Regions from separate parts of the Rhodococcus sp. NPDC078407 genome, predicted to be linked through region 2. Evidence: predicted binding sites of a transcription regulator. Region 2 holds the regulator's gene; the other holds the start of a gene.
The links. Region 2 encodes HspR, which represses chaperone genes until heat shock. Its sites were predicted from a motif close to ANNTGAGTNNNNNNNACTCANNT; they were not measured.
Positions count from the first base shown of each region.

Region 1 (15,192 bases), on a different contig from region 2:
GGATCACCCGCTCGAGTACGCAACGTTCTCCGGTCGAATCCCCAAGGGCGAGTACGGCGGCGGCGACGTCTCGATCTGGGACAGCGGAACCTACGAGCTCGAGAAGTGGCGCGACGACGAAGTCATCGTCGTACTCCACGGATCCAAGGCACACGGCAGGTTCGCTCTGATCCGCACCAAGGGCAACCAGTGGCTCATGCATCTGATGAAAGACAGCAGCGAGCCGACCGAGAATCCCCCACCGAAGAACATCTCGCCGATGCTCGCGACCGCAAGCGACATTCTCGGTCTCGAGGAAGACGAGTGGTCGTTCGAGGGCAAATGGGACGGGTTTCGTATCGTCGCGGAACTCACGCACGGGTCCATGACCCTGCGCACCCGCAGCGGCAAGGATTACACCGAGAAGTTCGGAGCCCTTCGATCCCTGGCCGACGACCTGTCCGAGCACGACGCCGTCATCGACGGAGAGGTCGTCGTGTTCGACGAGAACGGCGTCAGCAGCTTCGAGATGCTGCAGAACGCCACCGGTGACGACATCCGGTTCATCGCCTTCGATCTGCTCTACCTCGACGGCACCTCACTACTGCGCAAGAAGTACTCCGATCGACGACGACTGCTCGAACTGCTCACCACCGGACTCGACTCGGTGCTCGTACCTCCGAGACTGAGCGGCACCGCGGAAGACGCCGTCGCCGAAAGCAGAGAACGTGGGTGGGAAGGTGTCGTCGCCAAGCGGACGGACTCCGTGTACCAACCCGGCAAGCGAGCCCACACGTGGATCAAGCACAAGAACTGGCGGACGCAGGAAGTCGTGATCGGTGGGTGGCGTCGGGGCCAGGGACGTCGAGCCGGCGGGTTCGGATCCCTCCTGATGGGAATCCCCGACGGCGATCGCCTGCGCTACGTGGGCCGCGTCGGAACCGGGTTCGACGACCGCGCCCTCGACACTCTCGCCGCTCTTCTCACCCCACTCGAGACGTCGGACAGCCCCTTCTCCTCGGTGCTGCCGACCGCCGATCGGAACGGCGCGGTGTGGGTCGAACCGACTCTCGTCGGTGAGGTGCGATTCTACGAATCGACCGAATCGGGTCATCTGCGACATCCGAGCTGGCGCGGCCTGCGCCCGGACAAAGCACCGAACGACGTCGTTCTCGAGTAGCGCTACGTGCGCAAGACGAAGTTTTTCGCATCTTTCCAAGAAACCGGCACAGAGTCCGTTCTTCTGTTGCCATAGAATCTTCGAGTGCGTACCGTTCGTCCTATCGTTTCCGGGGGGAGCGTAACGAGTGTCGCAATAGCAGCTATATCGATTTACCGGCCCTGCTCCGCGGGAGCTAGTCGGATCATCGGAGCGCACGCCGTTTCGATTCAGGCACGGAGGGGATTATCTACATGCGGGTTCTCAAATTGGCAGGCGCTGCCACGATAACGGCTGCGGCCGTGTTGTGTTCATCGCTCGTCGGTGCAGGTCAGGCAGCGGCAGAGCCGCTCATGCCGGCCCCGATCGCAGATGGATTCGGTGCACCGCCTGCGGATCTCGAGGCACTGCAACCCGGCGACGTGATCTCCAGCCGGCCGATGCCCCCACCTCCCGGATTCCTCGATGTCGACGTGTGGCAGCTCAAGTTCCGCTCGACCGACTCGTCCGGTGACCCCATTGCGGCGATCAACACCGTGATGGTCCCGAGGAACAAAGCCCCCAACGGCCCGCTGCTTTCCTACCAACACATCATCAACGCGCTCGGTCTCGAATGTGCACCCTCACAAGCGCTGTGGACCAACGACCCCAATCTTGCGATTCGCGAGGCTCCGGCCCTCAACGCAGTACTGCAGCGCGGTTGGACCGTCGCCATCGCCGATCACCTCGGACCCCGGAGCGCTTACGGTGCCGCCAAGCTCGGCGGACAGATCGTGCTGGACAGCATTCGCGCCACACAGCGTTTCGATCCCATCCAGGTTCGCGACAGCCGAGTTGCCCTGGCGGGCTACTCCGGCGGCGGTATGGCAACAGCATGGGCCGCCGCGTTGCAGAACGACTACGCCCCCGAACTCAACATCGTCGGTAGCGCCGCGGGTGGCGCTCCGATGAACCTCGAGCGCATGGCTCGCGATCTCGGCTTCGCGCCGCACCCGATGTTCGGACTGGCCTTTGCTGCCGCACTCGGTATCGAACGCGAGTACCCCAACCGCATCCCGATCAGTTCTCAGCTGAACCCGCTGGGCAAGGACATCGAGCGCAAGATGCAGAACGGGTGCACCAACGACATCATCACCGCGGGCGCAGGCAAGAGCGCCATGGAGGTCGCCGGCACGCTCGACCTGATCAACAGTCCGGAAGCGATCGCCGCCGTCAACGAGAACAGCGTCGAGATGTACCCGGGCGTACCGAAGGCACCGTTCTTCGAGTGGCACAGCCCCTCCGACGCATTGATCCCGGTCAGCGCCATCGACAACACCCTGGCCCGATACTGCGGTGCGGGCGTACTGGTCACCGAGGTCAGGGTGCCGAGCAACGATCACCTGACCGCCGCCGTACTCGGTCTGCCGCAGGCACTCGAATGGATCGACCAGCGATTCGCAGGAGTACCCGCACCGACCACCTGCTGATCTCGCCGCCCGAACCGGCCACATGGCCGGAGCCCCATGTGGGTCGGTTAGGCTAACCTCGCATAATTCTGCGCGAGGAGATCACATGAAGAAGTCCGCACAGCTCGTCGCCGCCAGTGCCTCGATCTTGGCACTGGCGGTCGGCTGTTCGTCAGACAACACCACCGCCACATCCGGCGATTCCGGAAGCGAATCGGGCTTCCCCGTCACCATCGAGCACAAGTTCGGCGAGACGGTCGTCGACGCCGAGCCCACCCGCGTGGTGACGATCGGGTTCAACGAGCAGGATTTCGCGCTCGCACTCGGGGTCAAGCCTGTGGCGACGCGGGGCAACCTGAGCTACGACTACCGGCAGCGCCCGTGGGCCCAGGAGGCCCTGGGCGGCACCGAGATTCCCGAAGTCGGCAGTACCGACCTCAACCTCGAACAGATCGCCGCTCAGACGCCCGATCTGATCCTCGGGCCGTATTCCTTCATCGACCAGGGCCAATACGATCAGCTTTCGGGGATGGCACCCACGATCGCCGATATCGGCGGCTACGACGACGTTCCCGCCGCAACCTGGCAGCAGGAGTTCGCCGTGGTCGGCGAAGCACTCGGCAAGAGCCAAGAGGCGCAGGAACAAACGGCCACGCTCGAGCAGAAATTCGCCACCACCGAGTCCGAGAATCCGCAGTTCACCGGCAAGTCACTGTCGCTCGCGTTCGTCATGGACGACGGCAGCTACCTGCTGCTCGGCAAGGACGACATCCGGGCCCTGTTCTTCACCGATCTCGGGTTCGAGATCCCCGACGCATCCGAGACCATCAGCCCGGAGAACCTCGAGCGACTCGACACCGACGTACTCGTCATCGCCGGCCAGAGCCGTGAGCAGCTCCAAGCGAACCCACTGATCGCCGCACTCGACGTCGTGAGCCAGGATCGAACCGTCTACATCGGCTCGTTCAGCACTGATCTGCCCTCGGCTCTCGGCTACTCGAGCCCGCTGTCGCTGGACTACGCGATCGACGGATTCACCCCGATGCTCGCCGCGGCAACCGACGACGACCCGTCCACCGTGGTGCCCGCACCCTGAGGGATCCGGTCCAGCTTGTCCGACTGAGCGAACTGAGTCCGATGCAGCTCCTCGTAGCGGCCACCCGCTGCGAGGAGTTCGTCGTGCGTGCCTCGCTCGGCAATGCGCCCGTCCTCGATCACCAAGATCACGTCGGCCGCCCTGATGGTCGAGAGCCGGTGCGCGATGACCACCGACGTCTTCCCTTCCAACGCCTCGGCCAACGCAGCCTGCACAGCGGCCTCGGACGTCGAATCCAGTGACGCCGTGGCCTCGTCGAGAATGACGACTCGTGGCTGCGCGATCAGCAACCGCGCGATCGTCAAGCGCTGACGCTCACCACCGGAGAGCCGATATCCACGCTCGCCGACAATCGTGTCCAAGCCGTCGGGCAAGGAACGCACGAGATCCGCGAGCCGCGCCCTCGTCAGCGCATCCCACACTTCGTCGTCGGTGGCTCCGGGCCGCGGCAGCACCAGGTTGGACCGGATGCTCTCGTGGAACAAGTGACCGTCCTGGGTCACCATTCCCACTGTGCCCCGGACGGATTCGGCCGTCGCATCTCGCACGTCGACGCCGCCGAGGCGGACCGCACCGCTGTCGACGTCGTACAGGCGGGCGATCATCTGCGCGATCGTGGACTTGCCGGCACCGGATGACCCGACCAAGGCCACCATCTGACCGGGCTCGGCGCGGAACGACACTCCGTGCAGAACCTGTTCCCCACCGCGCGAATCCAATGTGGCGACCTCTTCCAGCGAGGCGAGCGAAACCTTGTCGGCAGAGGGGTACGCAAACCGAACATCGTCGAGTTCCACGGCTACCGGGCCGTCGGGCAGCGGCTTCGCGTCGGGCTTGTCAGAGATGAGTGGAACGAGATCGAGCACCTCGAAGACCCGCTCGAAGCTCACCAGAGCACTCATGACCTCCACTCGCGCGCTCGCCAGAGCGGTCAGCGGCGCATAGAGACGCGCGAGCAGAAGTGACAGCGCCACAACCGAACCCGGGTCGAGCGTCCCCCGGAGGGCATAGAAGCCACCGAGTCCGTACACCACGGCCAGCGCCAGCGCCGAGACCAGCGTCAGTGCCGTCACGAACACCGTCTGCACCATGGCACTGCGGACGCCGATGTCGCGCACGCGCCGAGCGCGTACCGCGAACTCGACCGATTCCTGCTCGGGGTGGCCGAACAGCTTCACCAGCGTCGCTCCCGGAGCCGAGAATCGCTCGGTCATCTGCGTACTCATCGCCGAATTGTGCGCTGCCGCTTCACGCTGCAACCGCGCGAGGCGGCTGCCCATTCTGCGCGCAGGCAGCACGAACACCGGCAACAGGATCAGCGCGAGAAGGGTGATTTGCCACGAGATCCCGATCATGACCACCAGCGTCAACGCCAGCGTCACCAGATTGCTGACGACACCGGACAGCGTGGTGCTGAACGCACGTTGCGCGCCGATCACGTCGTTGTTCAGTCGGCTCACCAGCGCACCGGTACGAGTTCGTGTGAAGAACGCGATCGGCATGCGTTGCACGTGGTCGAACACCGCAGTACGGAGATCCAGGATGAGGCTTTCGCCGATGTTCGCGGAGAGCCACCGATTGATCAGACCGACCACGGCGTCCACCAGTGCGATCGCCGCGATCGCCAGTGCCAACATGACCACCACGCGCAGCTCGCGGCCGTCCACGATGGCATTGACCACCCGTCCCGCCAACACCGGAGTGGCGACGGCAAGGACGGCCAGAGCCACGCTGAGCACCAGGAACCCGGCCAGCGCGCGGCGATGCGGTGCCGCGAACGTCAGAATCCTCCGGGCCGTCTCCTTCGAGAAGGACGACTGGGTATCGGGCCTGTTCATGGTCCGATACATCTGGTTCCAGGCGGTCATCTCCATGCTCATGTCATCACCCTCACGTCGTCACCCTCATGCAGCCACCCTCACGTCGTCACCCTCGGGTCCTGAACGTAGAACCTCGACATAACTCGAGGTCAAGCCCGGGTCCCCTTACCTCGACGGGAATGCCCCATCTCACGCCGCAGCGGCTGCTGCCACCGGCTCCAGCGCGAGCGCCAGAATGTCGGCAACATCGGTCATCGGACGGACGTCCAACGCCTCCAGCACCTCTGCGGGCACGTCGTCCAAATCCGGCTCGTTGCGCGCCGGAATGAACACCGTCTTCAGCCCCGCTCGTTGCGCTGCGAGCAGTTTCTGCTTCACTCCACCGATCGGCAGCACCCGACCGTTCAGCGTGACCTCCCCGGTCATGCCGACATCGGACCGCACCGGCCGTCCGGTGGCCATCGACACCAGCGCGGTCACCATGGTCACGCCGGCCGACGGCCCGTCCTTCGGCACCGCGCCCGCTGGAACGTGGACGTGAATGCTGCGATCGAGCGATTCGGGTGTGACGCCGAACTGCGCTGCGTGCGAACGCACATAGGACAGCGCGATCTGTGCGGACTCCTTCATCACCTCGCCCAGCTGACCGGTGAGCTTCAGCCCGGCATCGCCGTCCGTCGAGGCGGCTTCGATGAACAACACATCACCGCCGAGACCGGTCACTGCGAGACCCGTTGCCACACCAGGTACTTCGGTTCGCTCGTGCGCCTCGGGCGTGAATCGCGGTCGACCGATGTAGGTCACCAGATCGGGCTCGTCGATCTGCAGAACGTCGGTGGTACCCACGAGCTTCGTCGCAACCTTGCGCAGAGCCTTGGCCAGTAGGCGCTCGAGTTGCCGCACCCCGGGCTCGCGGGTGTAGTCGGCTGCGATCTTCCTCAGGGCGGCGTCGGTCACCGTCACCTCCTCGGAGGTGACCGCAGCTCTGTCCATCTGACGGGGAAGGAGGTAGTTCCGGGCGATGACGACCTTGTCGTCCTCGGTGTATCCGTCGATGGTCACCAGTTCCATGCGGTCGAGCAACGGGCCGGGAATCTGGTCGATCACGTTGGCCGTGGCGAGGAACACCACGTCCGACAGGTCGAGATCCAGATCGAGGTAGTGGTCACGGAACGTGTGATTCTGTGCCGGGTCCAGCACCTCGAGCAGTGCAGCACTGGGATCGCCGCGGTAGTCCGAACCGACCTTGTCGATCTCGTCCAGCAGCACAACGGGATTCATCGATCCGGCCTCACCGATGGCACGAACGATTCGGCCCGGCAGTGCGCCGACGTAGGTTCGCCGGTGCCCACGAATCTCCGCCTCGTCTCGAACACCGCCGAGGGCCACCCGGACGAAGGTGCGACCGAGCGCGCGCGCCACCGATTCACCCAGCGAGGTCTTACCCACCCCGGGAGGTCCGGCGAGCACCATGACGGCACCCGAACCACGACCGCCGACGGACTGCATACCCCGTTCGGAGCGCCGTGCACGGACGGCCAGATACTCGACGATCCGGTCCTTCACATCATCGAGGCCGTGGTGATCTGCATCGAGAACGACTCGCGCAGAAGCGATGTCGGTGTTGTCGGTCGTGGTGTTGTTCCACGGCAGATCCAGCACGGTGTCGAGCCAGGTGCGAATCCAACCCGATTCGGGGCTCTGGTCGCTGGCTCGCTCCAACTTGCCGACCTCACGCAGCGCCTGCTCGCGCACCTTCTCGGGCAGATCCGCAGCCTCGACGCGGCCGCGATAGTCATCGGCACCGTCGGGCTCGTCTTCACCGAGTTCCTTGCGGATGGCGGCCAACTGCTGGCGCAGCAAGAACTCCTTCTGAGTCTTCTCCATCCCCTCGCGGACGTCGCCGGAGATCTTGTCGTTCACCTCGACCTCGGCCAGATGCGCCTTCGTCCACTCGATGAGCAAGGTCAATCGAGCTGCTACATCGGGGGTTTCGAGCAAGTCACGCTTCTGTACGTCGGTGAGGTACGACGCATAGCCCGCGGTGTCGGCGATTGCGCCGGGGTCGGTGAGCTTGTTCACCGAATCGATCACCTGCCAGGCATCACGACGCTGCAGCATCGCCACGACGAGCTGCTTGTACTCGGCGGCAAGGGTTTTGAGATCGTCGGTCGGAGCTGCATCGGCGACGGGCTCGGCCTCGACCCAGAGAGCAGCACCGGGACCGCTGACGCCGTGGCCGATGTGCGCGCGGCGAGAGGCCTTGATGACGGCGGCCGGTCGACCGTCGGCCAGTCGTCCCATCTGGACGATCGTGGCGAGAACGCCGTACGCGGCGTAGCGGTCCTCGAGACGGGGTGCGACGAGCAATGCTCCGTCGTTGCTCGCCTCTGCCGCGTCGACGGCGGCGCGGGCGGCCTCGTCGAGTTCGACGGGCACCACCATTCCGGGGAGCACTATCGGGTCGGTCAGGAACAGCACGGGAACACGAACGGTTTCGGTCACTTCTCCTCCAAAGATTGAGCTATCCGGACTCAACTTCGGAAGCAGTAGTGATGTTCCCCCTCATGGTCGGTGTTCTCCCTGGGCAGAACACCGACCGAGGACGGTATTTACTTCAGCGCACCGACCAGCTTCTCGGCCAGCGCACGCGTCGAAGCCGGGTTCTGTCCGGTGTACAGGTTCCGGTCGACCACCACATGCGGCGACCATGCGTCCGCGTTCTCGAACTTCGCACCGTTCTCGCGCAGCCGGGTCTCGAGCAGCCAGGGGGCCTTGTCCGCCAACCCGGCCTGGGTTTCTTCTTCGTCGGTGAATCCGGTGAGCTCGTACCCGTCGAACGCCCAGGTTCCGTCGCTGCGAACGGCGGGAAGCAGCGCGGCCGGTGCGTGGCACACCGCAGAGACCACCTTGTTCGCGTCGAGGAAGTCGACAACCAATGCGCCGAAGCTGGTCGAGACGGCAAGATCTTCCATCGGGCCGTGGCCACCGGGAACGAACACGGCGTCGAAGTCCGAGGCCTTCTGGTCCTCGAGCACAGCAGGCGAGGAGAGAATCGACTCGATCGACGCGAGGTAGCTCTTCTGATCCGCCACCTTTTCTTCGTCGCCGCCATTGGCGTCGACCGCCAGGCTGCCCTCGTCGACGACCGGGGCCTTGCCGCCGGGCGTGGCCACCGTGATGTCCCACCCCGCGTCGACGAAGGTGCGATGGGATTCGACGAGCTCCTCGGCCCAGTAGCCGGTGGGGTGCTTGCTTCCGTCGTTCAAGGTCCAGTGGTCAGCAGCGGTTACCGCGAAAAGCAATGTAGTCATGGTCGGTGAATGCCACCAGGACCCATTATCGAAACACGTGGTGGATCACTATCGGCTCGTCGAGCCGATAGCCACGACGGCGTCGAACCTCTCGGATTCGCGGAGACCGGCTAGAAAGCCGGCCTCTGACAGGGCCTGTAGCGTCGAATCAGCTTGCAGTGCACTGGTTTCGATGAGAAGACTACCGCGCGGGGCCAACCACTCGGCGGCTTGCGCCGCGACCCGCCGATGGAGCCGCACACCGTCCACGCCGCCGTCGAGCGCGATGTGCGGCTCGTGGAGTCGCGCCTCTCTCGGCATCAGCTCGATCTCGCTCGTCGGCACATACGGCGCGTTGACGACTATCGCGTGGAATCTGCCCTGTAGCTCGGGCGGCAGCGCGTCGAACAGGTCACCGCAGTGCGCGGTACCTCCGACGGCAGCCAGGTTGCGTTCGGCGCACTGCACCGCGACCGGGTCGATATCGACCGCATGCAACTCGGTGACACCGGCGACCGACAGGCCGACCGCTCCGGATCCACAACACAGGTCGAGCAGGACCGAGGGGTGCAGTGCAGCAGCACATTCGACGAGAAACTCGGTGCGACGACGGGGCACGAAGACGCCGGACTCGACGGCAATGCGTCGACCACAGAACCACACCCAGCCGACGATGTGCTCGAGTGGCTCACCGGCGACTCGACGCCCCAGCATCTCTACCAGCGCCTGCGGGTTCGACGCGGAGTCGACGAGAATCTCGGCTTCCTGCTCGGCGAACACGCACCCGGCAGCCCGCAGTGCGGTCACCACCGCGTCGAACTCCGGTTCCACCATGGACGGCCTCCTGAATTGCCGTGCGCCCAGCTGCACACTGTATCCCCCACCCGACCGGATCCCGTCCGGTCGAATCTCGTTTGACGCTGCCGGTCGTCGAAGGACAGAGTGGACGCATGCGCGCGCCCGAGAACCTACTGGCCGATTGCGGCAGTTGTTTCGGACTCTGTTGCGTCGCTCTGCCCTTCGCGAAGTCGTCGGATTTCGCAGTCGACAAGGCCGCCGGTGAGCCGTGCAGCAATCTGCTGGAGGACTCGCGGTGCGGTATTCACTCGTCGCTCCGGGACAAGGGTTTTCCCGGGTGCACGGTGTACGACTGCTTCGGTGCGGGCCAGCAGGTGTCCCGGTCCACGTTCGCGGGGCGCGACTGGCGGCAGCAGCCGTCGAACGCGTCGGAGATGTTCGCGGTTTTTCCGGTGATGCGTGATCTGCACGAGCTGCTCTGGTACCTGGCGGATGCGCGCGGCCGGAAATCGACGGAAAGCCTGCACACCCGGCTCGTCGGTGAGTACGACGAGCTGGATGCACTCACGTCGGCCACTCCCGAGATCCTGATGTCGGTCGATGTCTCCGTCCTGCGCTCGCGGATCAACGAGTTACTCATCGCTGCAAGTGAACTGGTGCGTGCCGAGGTGGTGGGTAAGAAGAAGAACTACCGCGGACGCGACATGATCGGCGCGAAACTGGCCGGTGCCGATCTGCGCGGCGCGAGTCTTCGCGGCACGTATCTCATCGGAGCCGACGTGCGCGGTGCCGACCTGCGTCTGGCCGACATGATCGGCGCAGATCTTCGTGGTGCCGACCTTCGCGGCGCAGACCTGCGGGGCAGCATCTATGCCACGCAGTTCCAGGTGAATGCGGCACGGGGTGACCGAGCAACCCGGTTGCCCGAGTCGCTCACCCGGCCCAATCACTGGGCCTGAAGGTCAGCCGAGCGATCTACCGGTCTGCTCCAACGCGGCTTGGACGACCTCGAGCGCTTTCGGGCCCACACCGTGCAGTTTTCTCAGCTCCGAAGCCGGCACACCCACGAGGTCGTCCAGACACAGGTAGCCGGCCGCGCGGAACGCACCGGACGCAGGTTTTCCGGTCCCCTCGGGAAAGTCCGAATGTTCGTCGGTTTCTGCTCTGCTCACGGGCGCATTCTAGAGCAGACCGGTAGCCTGACGCCGTGCCTGAAACCAAGCAGAGACGCGTTGTCATAACCGGAGCCAACACCGGAATCGGTTACTTCACCGCCCTGGAGTTCGCAAAACGTGGCGACCATGTCACGCTCGCGTGCCGTAACCGGCAGAAAGCCGAGACCGCAGCGGCGAAAATTCGCGCGGAGGCACCGAACGGAACCGTCGACACCGCCACCCTCAACCTCGCCGACCTGGCCTCGGTACGCGACTATGCCGCGGCCGCCCCCGAGTCCATCGACGTACTGATCAACAACGCAGGCGTCATGATGCCGGCTACACGAACCGAGACCGAGGACGGATTCGAGCTGCAGCTCGGTACCAATCACCTCGGTCACTTCGCACTGACCGGCATGCTGTTCCCCAAGCTCGCCGACGACGCGAAGATCACCACCATCGCGTCCGTCGCGCACCGGCAGCGCCCCAAGCTGGATTTCGACGATCTCCAGCTCGAGCGGGGCTACAACGCCCAGCGTGGGTACGCGAACTCGAAACTCGCGAACATCCTGTTCGCGCTCGAACTGCAGCGCCGGATCGACAAGGCCGGATCGAAGGTCACCAGCAACGCTGCGCATCCCGGCATCTCGTCGACCGAGCTGTATTCCAGCCCGGACGGCCTGGGCAGCAACAAGATCCTGGCAACGCTGGCACCGATCGGGTTGAAGTTCATCTCCCAATCCGCCCGTGCCGGAGCGCTTCCCACGATCTATGCGGTCGACGTCGCAGGCGGCGGCACCTACAGCGGCCCCACATCGCTCTTCGAGTCGCGTGGCAAGCCGGGCCCGGCGTCCATGACTCGTATGGCACAGGATCCCGCCCTCGCCGCGAAGCTGTGGGACGTCAGCGAGAAGCTCACCGGAGTCGGCTACCCGTTGTGACACTCCGACTGCGCGCTCGCTCACGACGGTGCGCGCGCGGTCGGGGTAGCCGGCAATCAGGCCACCGAGGCCCCTCGGAGGTACACCTCGATCGGTAGCTGCAGCGCTACAATGTCTTTCGATGTGCGACGACCGAAAACGACATCGGCTACCAAGCCCTCGCACAGCGAGACCAACCCGTCCCCGTGAGCCGGTTCGTCGAACAACGCCTGTGCCCGCTCGAGAGAGAACAGCGAGCGCGCGAGGACAGTCCGAACATCCGGCGCAACAGCAGGATCGAGCATCAACGCGTAACGGGCCCGCAGCTCGATCATGCGATGGGTGAGCGCTGTGTGGAGATACTTCGCGACCACCGTCGCCACATCGGTCTCGTCGCTGGCTATTTCCAGGAACGACGCACGCGACAGTTCGACCAGTCGGGCGGCCACTGCCGCCAACAGATCGGACTTGGTTCGGAAGTAGTACGACGTCGATCCGGCCGGATAACCGAGCGCCGAATCGATCGCGCGGTGGGTCAACGCGCGTAAGCCGTCGTGCGCGATGACACCCAGTGCGGCGTCGGCGATGGCGGTTCGGCGATCCATGGCCGTGACCCTACACACTCCCTCTACGAATGTAGAGTCCGTCGGCGTACGGTTCGTTTCATGAGGCCAACTCCACCGCGAGACACCTTCGATACCGACTTCGTTCTCGACGACGCCCAGGCCGCAGCCGCGGACGCGCTCTCGACGCCCGGAGCGAAGGGCATCTACCTCTGGGGGCCGGTAGGTCGCGGAAAGACGTGGCTGCTCGACACCTACTTCGCGGGTGTCGGCATCGAGACGAAGAAGCGGGTCCACTTCCACAGCTTCTTTCGGGACCTGCACGCGGCGTACTTTCGTCGCAACTTTTCGATCGACGCAGCCATCGACGACATCCTCTCGACAGGTTCGGGTCCCGCGTCGCTGTTGTGCTTCGACGAGTTTCACGTCCATGACATCGGCGACGCCCGTCTCATCACGCGCATGCTCGACGCCCTCTTCGCTCGCGGCGTCGCCCTGGTCGTCACCTCGAACTATGCGCCCGACGAGTTGCTGCCGAATCCGCTGTTCCACCAGACGTTCGTGCCGACGATCGAGAAGCTGAAGAGAAATCTCGACGTGATCCGCATCGACGGGCCTGTCGACTACCGCTCCGCCGCTACCAGCCAGTCCCGATTCGCCTCGGGGACATGGACTCTCGAGCCTCACCCGGGTGGTCACACGTTTGCCGAGCTGTGCTGCGCTGCACGTTCGACGGGTGACTATCTGCAGATGCTCGCGGAAGTGACGTCGGTGACCGTCACCGAAATTCCTGCACTTGCGACTGTCGACGAATTCGCCGCTCGGCGTTTCGCGAATCTCGTGGACATTCTGTACGACCGCGATGTGCGTGCCGATTTCCATGCCGTCGTCCCGTTGCGAGAATTCGCCGACGGGTGTGTCGGTCTCGACACCGACCGGTTGGTGAGTCGGCTCGGCCAACTGCGCTCTCACAGGCCATGGCCTCGAACGTCTACATCGTCTCGAGCACCGTTCGATTTCCACCTGCCGACTTCGCGCGGTACATGAGGGAGTCGGCCGCGCGCGTAGCGTCTTTGACCAGGCTCGGCCCTGACGTCCACGCCTCGGAGCCGGGAGCGAACACCACCGCACCCGCACTCACCGTCACCGGAATTGGATCCGAACGATGAGTCAGCGTCTCGCTGACTTCGAGTACCAGTGCATGCAGCCGGTCCGTCCGACCGACGAGGACGGCCACGAACTCCTCGCCCCCTGTGCGAGCTACGACCCCGGACGTACCCACGTGGCCGCACAGTCGCTCGGCCACCAGGACGATGACGGCGTCACCCTGGTCGTGTCCGTAACGGTCGTTGACGGTCTTGAACCGATCGATGTCCACGAGAACGAGCACGAACGCCAACTGCTCGCTGTGAGCAACATTCCACAGATCCTCGATCGCATTCTGCAGTCCGCGTCTGTTTCGCGTTCGGGTCAGTGGATCGATCTCGGACTGTCGGGCATCCTCGGACACCAGCAACCACGCGATCTGGGCGAAAACCGGAACACCCGACGTGGCACCTCCGGCGACCAGCACCGCGGCGATCGCGTCCCACGGGCCCCACAATCCCTGTACGTATGCGGCGATGCCGATGTAGGCGATCACGAGATTGGCGAATGCGAGATGTGCGACGAGCAGTTTCGGTCCGAGGAAGAAGGTGCACATCGACCCTGTCAGCGAAAAGAGAAACGTGCCGATCAGAGCCGACGTGGGTACATCGAGGAGTATCACCGACGCAAGACCCACGTCGCCGAACACCAGAAAAGCGACCAACTGCCATTTTCGGTCGGGCAGGGGACCGACCAACAACCGCACGATCACGGCAACCTGAAGGATCAGGACGAAGATCACGTAGGCGACGGGACCCGTGCCGGCCGGCCCGTTCGGCGAACCCAACATCAGAAGCGACACGGCCGCGTACAACGCGACACAGCTGGCGAACACGACCCGGATCAGACGATGCAAAGGACGCGTCGACCTGTGCACGAAGACCCATTCGAAGTCGTGCGGAGTGAGGAACCAGTGGCGAATCACCTGAGCGGCGCTGGAATGAGCACCGAGCGGCGCAAGGGCGGTCCTCGGGGTCCGCCCCCGTGACGCCGCGGTCGATTCCCTCCGATGGCGACTGCGTGTCTCGCCGCGCACCTGCATCGAACGCCCGGTGCGGCTCTCGGCCGATGGCCCGCTCTGCCGCACGGTGGGCAATCGAAAGTCTCTGCGCATGAGGGCTCCCTGGTGAAACGACATTGTGCCCCGCTGACGCAGCGTACCGATCGATGTCCGGGTCGGAGACGAAACTCGTCGGTTCGACACGGGCAGTCCTCGACCGTCGGAAGAGTCATGGCCTCGAATCGACAGCGGATCGGGTGGCACTCACCATGTCGCTGGCCGGAATCAGGTGCCGATGGCGGCGCAACTGCGCTCGCGAACGGGCATCGCAGCCCCGCGCATAAAGGGAGCCCCGCACGTTAAGGGAGACACCCACTACTGACGGCGGTCGGGGGCGACAGCAGCAGCGGGTGTCTCAATGGGTATTCGCAGCACCCTCCCGGGTGGATGGGTATCGGATGGAAAATTCTTTCGAAGTTTTTTCGCCACCGGACGCATAGCCTGTGACCAGGCCTTCCACAGCCGCGAGCCTCAACCAAGCGAGGGTGCCGGCCAGACGAACAGCTGGACGCTCCACAATAGGTGCGCAGAGCTCAGACTCGCCCAGACCGACACCCCGGAGCACTCATGATTCAGGTTCTCACCCCACGCGAGGTTCCACTCGGCGGCCCACGAGCGATGAAGGTGCGCCGCACCCTGCCGCACCGCGACCGATCGCTCATCGGCGCGTGGTGTTTCGCCGATCACTACGGCCCCGAGCGCTCGCGCATGGACGTAGCGCCGCACCCGCATACCGGACTGCAGACGGTCAGTTGG
Region 1 is NZ_JBITUQ010000028.1:51,003-66,194, reverse strand. It holds gene ACIGGF_RS22180 (ATP-dependent DNA ligase) at 1-1,159, shown strand, start outside; gene ACIGGF_RS22175 (lipase family protein) at 1,393-2,607, shown strand; gene ACIGGF_RS22170 (ABC transporter substrate-binding protein) at 2,693-3,682, shown strand; gene ACIGGF_RS22165 (ABC transporter ATP-binding protein) at 3,604-5,562, opposite strand; gene lon (endopeptidase La) at 5,692-7,947, opposite strand; gene ACIGGF_RS22155 (type 1 glutamine amidotransferase domain-containing protein) at 8,115-8,816, opposite strand; gene ACIGGF_RS22150 (putative protein N(5)-glutamine methyltransferase) at 8,865-9,629, opposite strand; gene ACIGGF_RS22145 (pentapeptide repeat-containing protein) at 9,746-10,552, shown strand; gene ACIGGF_RS22140 (DNA-binding protein) at 10,556-10,765, opposite strand; gene ACIGGF_RS22135 (oxidoreductase) at 10,801-11,688, shown strand; gene ACIGGF_RS22130 (TetR/AcrR family transcriptional regulator) at 11,745-12,272, opposite strand; gene zapE (cell division protein ZapE) at 12,333-13,277, shown strand; gene ACIGGF_RS22120 (GGDEF domain-containing protein) at 13,222-14,211, opposite strand; gene ACIGGF_RS22115 (pirin family protein) at 15,004-15,192, shown strand, end outside.
Region 1: a site for HspR is predicted at 8,020-8,042, ahead of lon (endopeptidase La). Genes of this name have one in related genera too.

Region 2 (15,192 bases):
CCATGCGTCCAGCGCTACCTCGAAGGACGCAATCTGATCTGCGTTTCGCGGCGGTACGTACAGAACCTTCACCGGCACATCGCGAGCGACCTCGAGGCGGTTGGGTCCACGCACCTCGCCACCTGAACTGCGTAATTCGTGCATCTTGAATCCCCATGCGAGGACACGGTCCACCAATGGCGTTGTCTCTTTTAGGTCGAACGCCCAGACTCGCGATACTTCTTCCACTCGAGGTCCGGACAAAGCAAAATCGAAATCCAGGGTTTGCTTGCCCGCTCGGACCTTCACCTTGCGTGTGAGAGCAAGGTCGGGACGTATCCGGTTGTACGCCGCCTCCAGTTTTGCCAAAGCAGCGTAATGAGAGGTCGAACGTGCGGCCTTCTCGTGTTCGAGAACGAGCCGCGGGTAGAGAAGGTCGATGGCGGCTTCCGCTGATTCGGCAACAACGGGTAAGGGAGCGCTCAGTTGAACTACGTTGTTGTGAAATCCCACCCAGTCGTGCACGGTGTGTTCGCTCAGCACCAGGCCCGACAGAGCTTCGACTTCGCGCGCAGCCAGACTTTCGATCGAGTGCGCCCACGACTTGGCCGAGTCGAGACTGCCACCGAGCCGACTCGCCCTGTCGAACGATTCCACGGTACGAGCGGCCCAATCGGCACCATCTCGTCCGACGAGCAATCCGATGTTGACGAACTCGCCACGGCCGGCGTCAGGCAGGTAACGGAGGATCCAGTAGGAGTAGCGCATCGTTCCTTCCTTCCCTGTCAACTTGTCGAATTCAGTCTCAGCCTTGCCGACACCCCTGCTCGACGGTAGTCCAGCATGTCGATCAAGGCGTCGATGTCGGGTTTTGGTACACCCCACTCCAAAGGAAGGGCGTAGCACGCTCCCACCAGATCCGCTCTCGTCACAGCTTCGAGTCGGTCTGCTGTATCCAGTATCGCCGATTTGTCGAACTGATCCCAGGATCCCCGCCAACGCCACGGAACGTCGTGCGATCGAAGACACGAATCGGCGTCCCAATTTCGAGCGTCGTGAATCCACATGTTGTGGTCGAAGCTCCACATACTTCGATTCGCATCGCCGTGCTCGTACAACCACTGCTCGTCGCTGCCGAAGCACCAATCCCACAGAGCGGCCCACTTCGGCCAACGACGAGCATTGTCGTCGTCCCGAAGGTACGTTTGATCGCGTCGCTCCTCTGCATCGTTCAGTTCCAATGAAGCGTGAGCGACGCAGGCCCTGAGGGTAAGCCCTGATCCCGACAACTGACCCGACCAGTCGTCGGAAATGTCCATCAGTGCGGTGTCGCGGACCGGGGCCTCGATCAAGTGACCGAGAGCAGTCACAATTTGTTCGGTTGCGAGGATCCTCGGTCCTTGATCCTGGAACGGCACCTTGATCCAGTAGGTCTTTCCGGAGGCAGCGAGTCCTCGGAAGGCACGAGTACCGGACTCCGGTGCATGCATCGGCAGCAATGCCGCCAGAGATTCGTGGATGCCGGTCACATAGAGGGCAGTGCCCGACATTCAATCCCCCGATATGAGTTGTCGACTACGGTGCGACGGAGTGTAGCTACCGGTCGGGGCGCGGAGTCGTCGACCCAGCAATCGGATCCGGCGGCCGTCTCACCGCAGCACCACCGCGACTCCCTCGTACGGGCCGAGGTTCATCGGGAAACTGTGCAGTTCGTCGACCGTCGCGATCTCGTTGTCGTCGAAGACATCGATTGCGCAGGTGCCGGGCACCAGGTGCTTGGACTGGATGGTTGCGCTGATCTCGTCGGACGAGAAGTTCAGCACCGTGGCCTGGATCGTGCCTTGGCCGAGCTCGTGCACCATCACCAGCAGACTCTTGTGCGAGACCGTCGGAATGTCGATCTGCTGCGCAGTGGCGATGCCGTACTTGTTGCGCAGCTCGATGATTCGCGCGAGCTGACGGGCGAACGACTGCGGGTCGGCCAACTGCTCCGGTAGCGACCCGTACAGGCTGCGTCCGCGAGGAATACCCGACTCCGAGCGCACCGCGTCCGGGAAATACCCCATCAGGTCGTGTGCACCGCGGTTGAGCCAGCGCGTGTCTCCCTCTCGAATGAGATCCTCGACCTCTTCGGCCGCGACAGGAAGAACGCCCAGCAAGTCCCAGCCGGACAGCGCGAACACGCCCGGCTGCAGTGCGTTGTACATCGCGAGCAGCAAGTGGGCTCGTTTGACCGTCTCGATATCCTGCTCGTCCATCCGATCGAGGTCGCGGATACCGAGCGAAGCGGTGATCACACTGGCTGTGGTGCAGGCGATTCCGTTGGTCGTGAACGTTCGGTTGTACGGTGCCCAGCGTCCGGTGAGTCGGTCGGTGAGTTCACCGCGAATGCGGTCGCCCAGGTCGCAGCCCTTGACCGACTCTCCGCCATAGGCGAATTCGTCCTCTGCGTGCAGCGTCGCGAAGTGGATGAGCTCGAACGTCATCTCGTCGTGGTTCTGCAGAGCGTGTACCAGCGACGCTGTGTCGACACCGTGATCGCAGGCCAAAGTCATAGTGAGCCTGAGGAATTCGGTGTTCCCCATGACGAGGGCATGCTGATAGGCGGGTCGGTTGATGAAGTCGTACGACAGATCGGCACCGTTTTCACCCATGGCCTTGATGTCGTCGATCGTCAGGTTCAATTCCTGGAAGGTGAACCCGCCCATCTTGCGCACCACGCTGGCAATCAGGTGGTTCGCGGCCTCGGACAAGGGATGGCCCTCGGACCAGCCCGGTCCTTCGGCTCGTCGCTCGACGCCGAGAAAACCGTTGGCGTCCAAGCGCAAAGCGCCTGCGCCCAGATCGGCGATGGAGTGGCACGCGTCGCCGATCACCAATCGCATGCCGGCGAAAGAAGGATCGAGCCAGTTGATCGAGGGCTGACCGGCCTTGAAGTAGTGCAGGTACACCCATCGACGTTCGACGCCGTCGATGCCGACGACGGGAGGTGTTGCGCTCCAGTTGGTTTCCTTCACGCCGAGTTCGTAGAAGATCACTCGCTGCAGCTGACCGATGATGTAGCCGGCGCGGGCGAGATTGGCCTCGGCATCGGCGTCGATGTTCTGCGAATCGGCACCGGCGCGCACTCGTGGCAGCAGATGCCAATCCTGCGGTTCGATCTCGACCATGTGGTAGATGCCGGGGTAATCGGCGACGGCCATCTCGGCGAGTCGGAAGTCGGCACCCTTGCCGGTGTGGCCGGGGACGATGTCGTCGATGACGATGCCGTCGTACGCCGAGGCCACCACGCAGAGCCGTCGGAACTCTTCCTCCGAGCCGAAGGCGGGGTCGATCTGCATGCCGATGCGGTCGAAGTGGCCGTCGACCGAGGGGGTCGGCCGCCAGCCGTGGATGCCGCCCGCCACCTTCACCGGGCCGGTATGCACTGCGGTGACGCCGATCTCGGAGAATGCCTGCCACAGCTTCTCGTCGCCGAGGGTGCTCAGGAAGCTCGTCTGCGGAGCATTGATCACCGAGATGGGGTACGCGGTGAACCACACGGGCGCGCGCTCGACGGCGGCGCGCGGGTCGGGATCTGCATATGGGTTCTGCCACATACTGCCCTTGCCCGAGAGCTGCTCGGCGATCAATTTGGCGTCGCGCAGCATCGACTGCTCGGTGAGCCAGTCCACGTATTCGGGGTTCGAGGCCACCGGTTCGCTGTCCGGGGTAGGGCCGCCGGTTCGGTTGGCACGGCGCACCGAGGGTCGAAGTGGTTTCGGCCGAGCCGGGTAGAACTTCTCGTCGTAGGTGATCTCGCTCGGTTCGTGCTGCACTTCGGGATCCATGTGCCTCCGTAGCCTCGCTTTTCCTCAACCCTACGTAGGGCGCGGCCGATCCGCAGAGTTGTGGTTCCCCTTATCTCGAACCCGTGAAACCTTGCACGCAGACCGGTGAGATCTACGTCGAATCACACCAATGTCATTCGCTGGGGTCGTTTTCCTTCGATATGCGAACGTCATCGAATCGAGACCGCCTGGTGTGGAATGTCTGTTTCTTGTGGGCCATAGTGGGATACGTACCAACTGTCCCTTCAGTCACATCAGACTCATCAGTCACACCCCCACAGCTACAGGAGTTGTCCATGCGACGTCTTGCCCGCACATCTGTCCTGGCCTCGACGGCCGCACTGGCCGCCGCCATCGGTGCGGTTGCCCTCGTGCCCACGGCCTCGGCCCAGCCCGAAGCGGAAGAGCCTCCGATGCCCCTCGGCTCCGTGGTGCTCGAGAGCCCCGACCTGGTGGTGACCATGGCCGCCGTCTGCGACACCACGGTCGAGGACGCACCCGAAGGCGGCTTCGTCGCACTGGAGGTCAAGGTCGAGAACGTCGGCGCGGACGACGCGTCGAACGTCAACGTCAACTACGGCGCTTTGCCGGGCGTTCAGGGCCAGAACACCGAGGCGACCATCGAGGCAGGCCAGGCGGCGACGTACACCGTGCCCTCCGGCGATCGTGAGTGGGTCGCCCGCCCCGCAGGTGCAGCAGCCTTCGCCAGCGCGCTCGACGCCGACTTCATGAACAACATCACCGCCGGACTGCTCAGCGTCAACTGCATCCCCGCACCGGTCGAGGAGCCTGCCGAGTAGTTCTTCCTATCGCACTTTCTCCCCGCTGCGCCGCGACGATCCTTGCTGATCGTCGCGGCGTTGTGCGCTCCGCGCAGTGGTGCGGTTAGGTGCCCCAGGCGGCACTCAACCGCACCACTGCGCCGCAGGCGCACTCGGGAACAAATTCGCCACACCCTCCGTTGTGCAGGTCAGCAGCCTTGAGTGGATGAGGCTCAAGTTGGAAGTTGACGCGACAGATTGCGTTGTGCAAACTTGAGCGGAGTTCGCTCACCCAGGGACTGAACCCCAGCAATAACAGGAGGAAACATTATGGCTCGTGCGGTCGGTATCGACCTCGGGACCACCAACTCGGTCGTGTCCGTCCTCGAGGGCGGCGAACCGGTTGTCGTCGCCAACTCCGAGGGATCACGCACCACCCCGTCGATCGTCGCTTTCGCCAAGAACGGTGAAGTGCTGGTCGGCCAGCCCGCGAAGAACCAGGCGGTCACCAACGTCGACCGCACGATTCGTTCCGTGAAGCGCCACGTCGGCACGGACTGGACCGTGGAGATCGACGACAAGAAGTACACCCCTCAGGAGATCTCCGCGCGCACGCTGCAGAAGCTCAAGCGCGACGCCGAGGCCTACCTGGGTGAGGAAATCACCGACGCGGTCATCACCGTTCCCGCGTACTTCGAGGACGCACAGCGTCAGGCCACGAAGGAAGCCGGCCAGATCGCCGGCCTCAACGTCCTGCGCATCGTCAACGAGCCCACCGCGGCCGCACTCGCATACGGCCTGGACAAGGGCGACAGCGAGCAGACCATTCTCGTGTTCGACCTCGGTGGCGGCACGTTCGACGTCTCGCTGCTGGAAATCGGCGACGGCGTCGTCGAGGTTCGTGCGACGTCCGGCGACAACCACCTCGGTGGCGACGACTGGGACGAGCGCATCGTCACCTGGCTCGTCGACAAGTTCAAGGCTCAGAACGGCATCGATCTGACCAAGGACAAGATGGCTCTGCAGCGTCTGCGTGAGGCTGCCGAGAAGGCGAAGATCGAACTGTCCTCCGGGCAGAGCACCTCGATCAACCTTCCCTACATCACGGTCGACGGCGACAAGAACCCGCTCTTCCTCGACGAGCAGCTCAGCCGCTCCGAGTTCCAGAAGATCACCTCCGACCTGCTCGACCGCACTCGTGCGCCGTTCCAGGCAGTGGTCAAGGACTCCGGCATCGCTGTCAAGGACATCGACCACGTCGTGCTCGTCGGTGGTTCGACGCGTATGCCCGCGGTCTCCGAGCTGGTCAAGGAACTCTCCGGTGGACGCGAGCCCAACAAGGGCGTCAACCCGGACGAGGTCGTGGCCGTCGGCGCTGCACTGCAGGCCGGTGTCCTCAAGGGTGAGGTCAAGGACGTTCTGCTCCTCGACGTCACGCCGCTGTCCCTCGGCATCGAGACCAAGGGTGGCGTGATGACCAAGCTCATCGAGCGCAACACCACCATCCCGACGAAGCGTTCCGAGACCTTCACCACCGCTGACGACAATCAGCCCTCGGTGCAGATCCAGGTCTTCCAGGGTGAGCGCGAGATCGCCTCGCACAACAAGCTCCTCGGCTCCTTCGAGCTGACCGAGCTGCCCCCGGCTCCTCGCGGCGTCCCGCAGATCGAGGTCACGTTCGACATCGACGCCAACGGCATCGTGCACGTCACGGCCAAGGACAAGGGCACCGGCAAGGAGAACACGATCAAGATCCAGGACGGCTCCGGCCTGTCCAAGGAAGAGATCGACCGCATGGTCGCCGACGCGGAAGCTCACGCAGACGAAGACAAGGCTCGTCGCGAAGAGGCCGAGGTCCGCAACCAGGCCGAGTCCCTCGTCCACCAGACGGAGAAGTTCGTCAAGGACAACGAGGACAAGGTCGACGCCGAGCTCAAGGGACGCGTCGAAACCGCCATCGCCGACGCCAAGACGGCTCTCGCGGGCAGCGACATCTCGGCAGTCAAGACCGCCGTGGAGAAGCTCTCGACCGAGTCGCAGGCACTGGGCACCGCTATCTACGAGGCTCAGGCCGCGGAGCAGGGCGGCGCAGAGGGTGGCGCGCAGGCCGCTGACGACGGTGTCGTCGACGCAGAGGTTGTCGACGAGCCGGCCGACGACACGGACAAGAAGTGACGTCCGACAACACCGAGCAAGAACCGGTCACTTTCGTGGACAAGCGAAAGATCGATCCCGAGACCGGTGAAGTACGGGAAGGTGACGCAGTTCCGGAGCCCCTTGCGGGCACCGGTACTGCGCCCCAGCCCGGCTCGGTTGACGCAGGGGACGACGATGCAGAGGTCGACGCCCAGGTAGTGGAAGACCCGCGGGACACGCAGGTTGCAGAGCTCACCGCAGATCTGCAGCGCGTGTCGGCGGAGTACGCCAACTACCGTCGTCGTACCGATCGGGAAAAGCAGACCGGGGCGGAGAATGCGAAAGCATCCGTCGTCTCGCAGCTGCTTCCGGTTCTCGACGACCTCGAGCGGGCTCGCCAGCACGGCGATCTCGAGACCGGACCGCTCAAGTCTGTGGCAGACAAGTTGGCAGGGGTGTTCTCGAACATCGGCCTGACCACCTTCGGGGCCGAGGGCGACGCCTTCGACCCGGCCATTCACGAGGCCGTCTCCCACGAGGGCGACGGCAGCAGTCCCGTCGTCGGAACGCTGATGCGCAAGGGCTACAAGCTCGGCGAGCGCGTCTTGCGGACCGCAATGGTGGGCGTCGTGGACGGCACCGGCCAGGATGCAGCAACAGAAGAATCGGACGCACCCGCGTCCGACGAGCAGTAAAAAGAAATAGCGCGAGAGGAGGAGACGCCCGGTGAGCCAGCGGGAGTGGATCGAGAAGGACTTCTACAAGGAGCTGGGCGTTTCCTCCAGCGCGTCTGCAGAAGAAATCAAGAAGGCGTACCGAAAGTTGGCTCGGGACAACCATCCCGACGCCAATCCAGGTAATGCCGCGGCCGAGAACAAGTTCAAGGCGGTCAGCGAGGCGCACGCCGTCCTCGCCGACCCAGCCAAGCGAAAAGAGTACGACGAGGCCCGACGGCTGTTCGCCTCCGGCGGCTTCGGTAGCCGCGGCGGCGGTGGATTCTCGCCCGGCGCAGGCGGATTCGGTGGTGGCGGCCAGACGTTCGATGTCGGCGACATCTTCGGTCAAGGCGGCGGCGACGGCGGAATCGGCGACCTGTTCGGTGGCTTGTTCAACCGCGGCGGCGGGCAGCAACGCACCCAGAACAACCGTCCCCGACGCGGTAGCGACGTCGAGACCGAGACCTCGCTGCAGTTCCGTGAAGCGGCACAGGGCGTGACGGTCCCCTTGCGGTTGACCAGCCCGTCCTCGTGCACCACCTGCCACGGCAGCGGTGCCAAGCCCGGAACGAGCCCGCGCGTGTGCCCCAGGTGCAACGGACAGGGCGTCGTGAACCGCAATCAAGGCGCGTTCGGCTTCAGCGAGCCGTGCGACGACTGCCGAGGCAGCGGATCCATCATCGATGAGCCGTGCGCCGACTGCCGCGGAACCGGTGTTCAGAACCGCACCCGAACCATCACCGTGCGGGTACCGGCCGGCATCAGCGACGGCCAGAAGGTCAGGCTCGCCGGTCAGGGAGAAGCAGGGCTTCGCGGTGCGCCGTCGGGCGATCTGTTCGTCACCGTACGGGTCCAACCCGACAAGGTCTTCGGCCGCAACAACGACGATCTGACGGTGACCGTCCCGGTGAGCTACGGCGAGCTGGTGCTCGGCACGACGCTGTCGGTGCCCACCCTCGACGGCCGCGTCGGTGTGAAGGTGCCACCGGGAACGGTCGACGGCCGAGTGCTGCGCGTGCGCGGTCGCGGTATCCCGAAGAAATCCGGTACCGGTGATCTGATGGTGACCGTCAAAGTTGCCGTCCCGCAGAAACTCGACGATGCTGCTACCGACGCTCTGAAGAACTATCTGGAAGCCGAGAAGGCCAGCGGATTCGACCCGCGGGCCGGGTGGGCAGGTGTGTGATGTCGGTCCCTCCCGAGGCTGGATCTGCCAAAGCTGGTGGAGCTCAAGCTGATCCCGACGCCCAGATCTTCGTGATCTCGGTTGCCGCGCAGCTGGCCGGCATGCACGCGCAGACTCTACGTACCTACGACAGGCTCGGCCTGGTCATCCCGCACCGCACCACTGGCGGCGGTCGACGATACTCCGCGCGTGACGTCGCACTGCTCCGCGAAGTGCAGCGTCTCTCTCAGGACGAGGGCGTCAACCTCGCCGGCATCAAGCGCATCATCGAACTGACCAATCAGGTCGAGGCGTTGCAGTCGCGCATCAGCGAACTGGCTCAGGAATTGGCCGCCGTGCACGCGAGCTACCGCCGAGACCTGGTGCCCATTCAACGCAACGCTCTGGTGGTCTGGAAGCCGAAACACCAGCGCTAGATCCCCGTTTCCCGCAAACGCGTGTGCGTTTGTCAGGTGCGCGCATTCTCGTGAGCGATTCGGTCACTGATCCGCGCGCATTCAACAGACGCGCGTGCGTTTGCGGCCTCGACCCGGCGCGAACCCTGCGCGCGTGTGCGAGACACCCGGCGAGGGCACCTATCCTGGTTCTCATGCAGGGGTGGAGATCGACAGTCGTTCAGTATCATCGCCTTCGGAACGACCTCGCGGTGATCAGACTCGAAGGCGACGCGGTTCCGTTCAGGGCAGGCCAATCCGTGTCGGTGAAGGTTCCGCAGAATTCTGCGTCGACGCGGCGGTACTCACCGGCGCTGCCGCCCTCGCGTGACGGCAAACTGGAATTTCACGTTCGAGCCGTTCCGGCAGGCTGGGTCAGCGGTGGGATTGTCAACGAGACTCGGCCCGGCGATGTCTGGGAGATCAGTGATCCGCAGGGAGGCCTGCATGTCGATGATTCGGGTCGCGATGTCGTCATGATCGCGGGCGGTACCGGCTTGGCTCCGTTGCGAGCGATTCTGCTCGACCTCACACGCTGGGAGCAGCCACCGAACGTGACGTTGTTCGTCGGCGGAAAGTCGCCTCGCGATCTGTATGCCGGGGACATGCTGTGGTTGATGGCGTCGCAATTGCAGTGGTTGACCGTCGTGCCCGTCGTCGATCAACTGCACGAGCCGTGGGCCTCGGACCGATGGAGCGATCGGATTCATGCCGAAATGGCGTCAACAGCTTCATTTTTCGAGCCGGAACATTGCTGGGAAGGCAGTGTGGCCGACGTCGTCGCCACGCAGGGCCCCTTCCCTGACCGCCAAATTCTGGTGTGCGGATCCCCCGGAATGGAAGCGGCCACCGTGCGCGCACTCGTCGAAATCGGCACACCATCAGAGGCAATCCGACGCTGACAAACGCTGTCCCGGACAATCAGGGCAGCTGCAGAATCCGTCGCAGATGGGCCAGATCCTCAGCGGACACGGCGGTGAAATCCGGCGGCGGTGCGTCGGCGATGGTTCTGGCTCTCTCCGCGAGCCGGCGGCCGGATTCGGTGAGTCCGATGATGCGGCGTCGGCGATCGTCCGGATCTTCGGTGCGGACGACCAATCCGCGTTTCTCGAGCTCGCGAACATTGAGCGAAACGTACGGCGCATCGGACGCAAGGATTTCGGCCAGCTCCGTGACTGTCCGGTCACCCGTGAGGAGTTTGGTGAGCAGCTTCGCCCGCAGGAAGCTCATGCCGGTGGCATCGGCGACGGCTCGTCGGGTGTCGTGCTTCTCCAGCATCAGGGCGCGCATCTCGCGCCAGACGTGGGCGGCTTCCGAGTCGGTCATACGAGTACCGGTTGATCGATACGCTCGGCGGTAGAGCGGGCCCATCGACCGGTGGTGACGATGGCGAGCACGGTGACCACCACGCCGGCACCGGCGATGACGAACCACGCGGGAACTGCGGCAGCGGTGAAGCCGTCGGATATTTCACCGACGATGCTCGCTGTGACGATGGAACCGACGACGGCCACGCCGAGTGATTGGCCCACCTGCCTACTGGTCGACGCGATGGCGGACGCCACTCCGGCTTGGCTGCGCGGCATCCCGGACACTGCGGTGTTGGTGATCGGGGCGTTGACCATGCCGAACGAAATTCCGAAGATGACGTACGCGACGGCCAGCCATGCGAACGAGGTCGTCGGCGTCAGTCGGGTGAGCATGAGCGCCGAGGTCACGAATCCGATTCCGGCAACGAGCAACGGAAGGCGCGCTCCAAGGTTGCCGACGATGCGCCCGGAGATCGGCGCGAAGATCAGCGTCATCAAGGCCATCGGCAGAGTGTAGAGACCGGCATGCAGTGGCGAGTAGCCCCGCACGTCCTGCAGGTACAGAGTGTTGAGGAACAGGAATCCGCCGAGGGACGCGAATGCACATACCGCGATCACCGTCGCTCCGCTGAAGGGTGCGCTGCGGAAGAACTTCAGCTGGATCAACGGTTCCTCGATGCGAGTTTCGACCACCAGCAGGCCGACGAGGGATCCGATCGCCACGGCACCGGTGAGCACGATCAGAGGCGATCCCCATCCCTTCGCGGGACCCTCGATGATGGTGAACACCAGTGATGCCAGGAACGCGAAGATGAGGAATTGGCCGGCCGGATCGAACTTTCTCGCGTGATCGGCCTTGGATTCGGGCACGAACTTCAGCGTCATCGCCAGCGCGAAGATGCCGACGGGGACATTGATCCAGAAGATCGATTGCCAACCGGCACCGGTGACGAGGACGCCGCCGAGGGCAGGGCCTGCCGACATGGAGATTCCGACGACGGCACCCCACATGCCGATGGCTCCGGCACGTTCCTTGGGGTCGGTGAACGTGTTGGTGATGATCGACATCGCGACGGGATTCATCATCGAGCCGCCAACGGCCTGCAGCATGCGGAAGGCGACGAGCCATCCGAGCGACGGCGCAATGCTGCACAGCAGAGACCCGAGCACGAACGTTCCGGTGCCGATCAGAAAGAAGCGTTTGCGGCCGAACTTGTCGGCCATCGAGCCGCCGAGCATCAGCAGGGAGGCCACGACCAGCGTGTATGCGTCGATGATCCACTGCAGGCCCGATACCGACGCATCGAGGTCGGTGCGCATCGACGGCAGTGCCACATTGACGATCGTGTTGTCGGTACTGACGAGAAACAGGCTCAGGCAGCAGATGCCGAGCACGAGATATCGATGCCGTCGGGTCAGCTCGGCCATGTGCGCCTCCGCACTATTGCTTGTATATCTACAACTATTACATGACTACTCCTAAGTTGTTCGACGAGCAAGTGAGTGGACGCCGGACGGTGCCCGATAGGGTGTGTGTCACAGACTTGCTCGAACCCGCTCGCTCGCTGAATGGAGAACAACAGTGGCTTCCGAGATCGCACCAGGCGACCTGGTTCAGGCGTCCGGGCACGCCGGCCCGTGGAAGGTGCTCGAGATTCGTCAGGGTCTGGCGTTGCTCGAACACCACGACGGGCATCGGCTGTCGGTACGCACCACCACGGTCGAGGTGGTGCGCAAAGCGTCGAGCAGTGGGAGTTCGAGCCCACAGGCCGAGGCGGAGAGCGACAGTCCCTCACTGTTCGACGAGAGCTGACCTACCTCACGTCTGTTACTACCTGCTGAGGTTGGTGCCCTCGGCCGGTTGTGCCAGAGCGGACAGGAACGACCGAGCCCAGCGGTCGACGTCGTGGGCGAGTACCTGCCGACGCATGGCGCGCATATGGCGTTTGCCGGCCTCGGGTTCCTGTTCCAGCGCGCCGGTGATGGCGTCCTTCACGCTGTCCAGGTCGTGTGGATTGCACAGGTACGCCTGGCGCAGTTCTGCTGCGGCACCGGTGAATTCGCTGAGCACCAGAGCGCCGCCTAGGTCGCTGCGGCAGGCCACGTACTCCTTGGCGACGAGGTTCATGCCGTCACGTAATGGTGTGACCAGCATGACGTCGGCGGCGACGAAGTAGGCCAGCAGGTCGTCGCGGGGGATCGGCCGATGCAGATAATGAACGACTGGATGGCCGACCTGGCCGTACTCGCCGTTGATGCGGCCTACCTGCTGCTCGATTTCACCGCGCATCGCGACGTAGCTTTCGACGCGTTCACGGCTGGGGGTGGCCAACTGCACGATGACGTTCTCGGCTGGGTCGACGCGGCCCTCTTCGAGCAATTCACGAAAAGCGTTGAGTCGGACGTCGATTCCCTTGGTGTAATCGAGTCGGTCGACACCGAGCATGATCCGCTTCGGATTGCCAAGATCTTCGCGGAGTTGCTTCGCGCGATCGCGGACGGCCTTCGAGCGCGACTTGGTGTCGAGGTCGCCGGAGTCGATGGAGATCGGGAAGGCACCCACGCGCACTGTCCGGAAGCCGACCTGCACGACGCCGAGCTTGGACCGCACCCCCACGGTGCCGCGTGATGTAGTTCCCCCGGCGAGGCGTCGGGCAAGGTAGAGAAAGTTCTGCGCGCCGCCGGACAGATGGAAACCGATCAGGTCGGCACCGAGTAGGCCTTCGACGATCTCGGTACGCCACGGCATCTGCATGAACAGCTCGATCGGCGGAAACGGGATGTGCAGGAAGAACCCGATGGTGAGGTCGGGGCGCAGCATCCGCAGCATCTTCGGGACGAGTTGGAGCTGATAGTCCTGAATCCAGACCGTCGCTCCCTGCGCCGCCGCCTCCGACGTCTTCTCTGCGAAGCGTCGGTTGACCTCGACGTAGGCGTTCCACCAGTCGCGGTCGTACACCGGCTTGACGATGACGTCGTGGTAGAGCGGCCACAGGGTGGCGTTGGAGAATCCCTCGTAGTACTGGGCGTATTCCGTCTCGCTGATCGGCACCGGTCGTAGCTGTAGGTCGTCCTCGACGAACGGCTCGACGTCGACGTCCGATACGCCGACCCACCCCACCCACGCACCCTTGTTGGCGCGCAGGATCGGTTCGAGAGCGGTGACCAACCCGCCGGGGCTTCGCTTCCATCGCGTGCTTCCGTCCGGAAGCTTTTCCAGATCGACCGGCAACCTGTTGGCTACGACGACAAAATCCGAACCCTGCGAGGCGTCAGCCACAACTGTCCAATCCGCTTGTAGATCTCTGGGAAAACAGACCTGCGAAGACCTGTCAGTCGGTCTTCGCTACGGGGTCTATACCCAGCATCGACAACAACATGCGGCATTCGTCCGCATCGGTCGCGTAGGCGGCGACGACGCGCTGAGCCTGGCTGGCCGTCTCGTACTCGAGTGGGACGATGTCCTCGTCGGCGATGTCGTTGTCGGTGGAAGTCTTCGCAGGCATGGCGTTCTCCGTACTTTCTACTGGACTTTCGTGGTGTTCCTGGCCCCGACTCTATGTAAACGGGGCACCCCCTCGCCAGTTCCCGATGCCATAGGCTGCAGCAAATGACCGATTCTGTGCCGCTCCGCCATGCTCGAACGGTGGTGGAGGCCCCTCCTCCGGCCACCGGCTCCGCGATTCTGCGGCGCACCGTACGACGCCACCGCGCGCGACTGATCGTCTCTTCTCTGCTGTTCGGAGTGCATCAGCTGTGCGAAACGATGGTCCCGGTGGCCATCGGTCTCATCGTCTCGCGGGCCATCGACACCGGTGATGTGACCGCGATGATCATCTCGCTGGTCGGTCTGGCCGCTCTGTTCGTCACCTTGTCGTATGCGTTCCGGTTCGGTGCCCGCATCATCGTCGTCGCCATCGAGCGAGAGGCCCACGACGTGCGCGTGGAGGTAGCCGGCCGGGTCCTCGATCCCCGTGGACTGCGCACCGATCTGGCGGCGGGAGAGTTGCTGACGGTCTCGACGTCCGACGCCGAGAAGGAGTCCTGGATTCTCGATCTCATCGCGCGGGTCTTCGCGGCGGCCGTGGCAGTGGTGGCGTCGGCAGTGGCTCTGCTGATCGTCGACATTCCTCTTGGCCTCGCTGTCGTCATCGGCACTCCGGTGATCCTTATTGCGCTGCAGCGCCTCGCTCCGCTGCTCACCCGCGCCGCAACCGCTCAGCAAACCGAGATCGCGAGTGTGTCGGGGATGGCCACCGATCTGGTCAGCGGGGTGCGGCCTCTGCGCGGAATCGGCGCCGAGGACGCCGCAACCCAGCGGTTCGTGACGTCGAGCCGAACAGCACTGTCGGCCACGCTGCGGATGGCTCGCGCCAACAACGTCTATCAGGGCCTTGCGGCGACGGTCAACGCGCTGCTCGCCGTCGGAATTGCCGGAACCGCAGGATGGTTCGCGTTGCAGGGCAGGATTTCGGTCGGTGAGTTGATCACCGTCATCGGACTGTCGCAATTCGTCATCGAGCCGCTCACCGGGTTGTCGCGGATCCCCGGCGTGGTGGCCGTGGTGCGGGGATCGGCCGACCGGCTCGCCCTCGTCCTCGGTGCGGAACACGTTCTCCCGCAATCGGAGTCCGCGGTGCCGGTAGGTACCGAACTGACCGTCGACGACGTCCGGTTCCGATCGCTCGACGGCCTCGGCTTCCGGGCGGTTCCGGGAGAGTTGCTCGGAGTGGTTGCCTACCGGCCGCAGGACGGCGAAGCGATCGCCGCACTGCTGTCCGGCCAGATCTCCGACGCCGATTACACCGGAGCGGTTCGTATCGGCGGAATTTCGGCGGGG
Region 2 is NZ_JBITUQ010000002.1:318,128-333,319, forward strand. It holds gene ACIGGF_RS03890 (DUF3037 domain-containing protein) at 1-747, opposite strand, end outside; gene ACIGGF_RS03895 (hypothetical protein) at 765-1,529, opposite strand; gene treS (maltose alpha-D-glucosyltransferase) at 1,629-3,809, opposite strand; gene ACIGGF_RS03905 (Pro-kumamolisin, activation domain family protein) at 4,106-4,609, shown strand; gene dnaK (molecular chaperone DnaK) at 4,901-6,745, shown strand; gene grpE (nucleotide exchange factor GrpE) at 6,742-7,401, shown strand; gene dnaJ (molecular chaperone DnaJ) at 7,433-8,608, shown strand; gene ACIGGF_RS03925 (heat shock protein transcriptional repressor HspR) at 8,608-9,024, shown strand; gene ACIGGF_RS03930 (FAD-binding oxidoreductase) at 9,198-9,944, shown strand; gene ACIGGF_RS03935 (MarR family winged helix-turn-helix transcriptional regulator) at 9,964-10,368, opposite strand; gene ACIGGF_RS03940 (MFS transporter) at 10,365-11,780, opposite strand; gene ACIGGF_RS03945 (hypothetical protein) at 11,935-12,165, shown strand; gene ACIGGF_RS03950 (trehalose-6-phosphate synthase) at 12,184-13,632, opposite strand; gene ACIGGF_RS03955 (hypothetical protein) at 13,685-13,858, opposite strand; gene ACIGGF_RS03960 (ABC transporter ATP-binding protein) at 13,963-15,192, shown strand, end outside.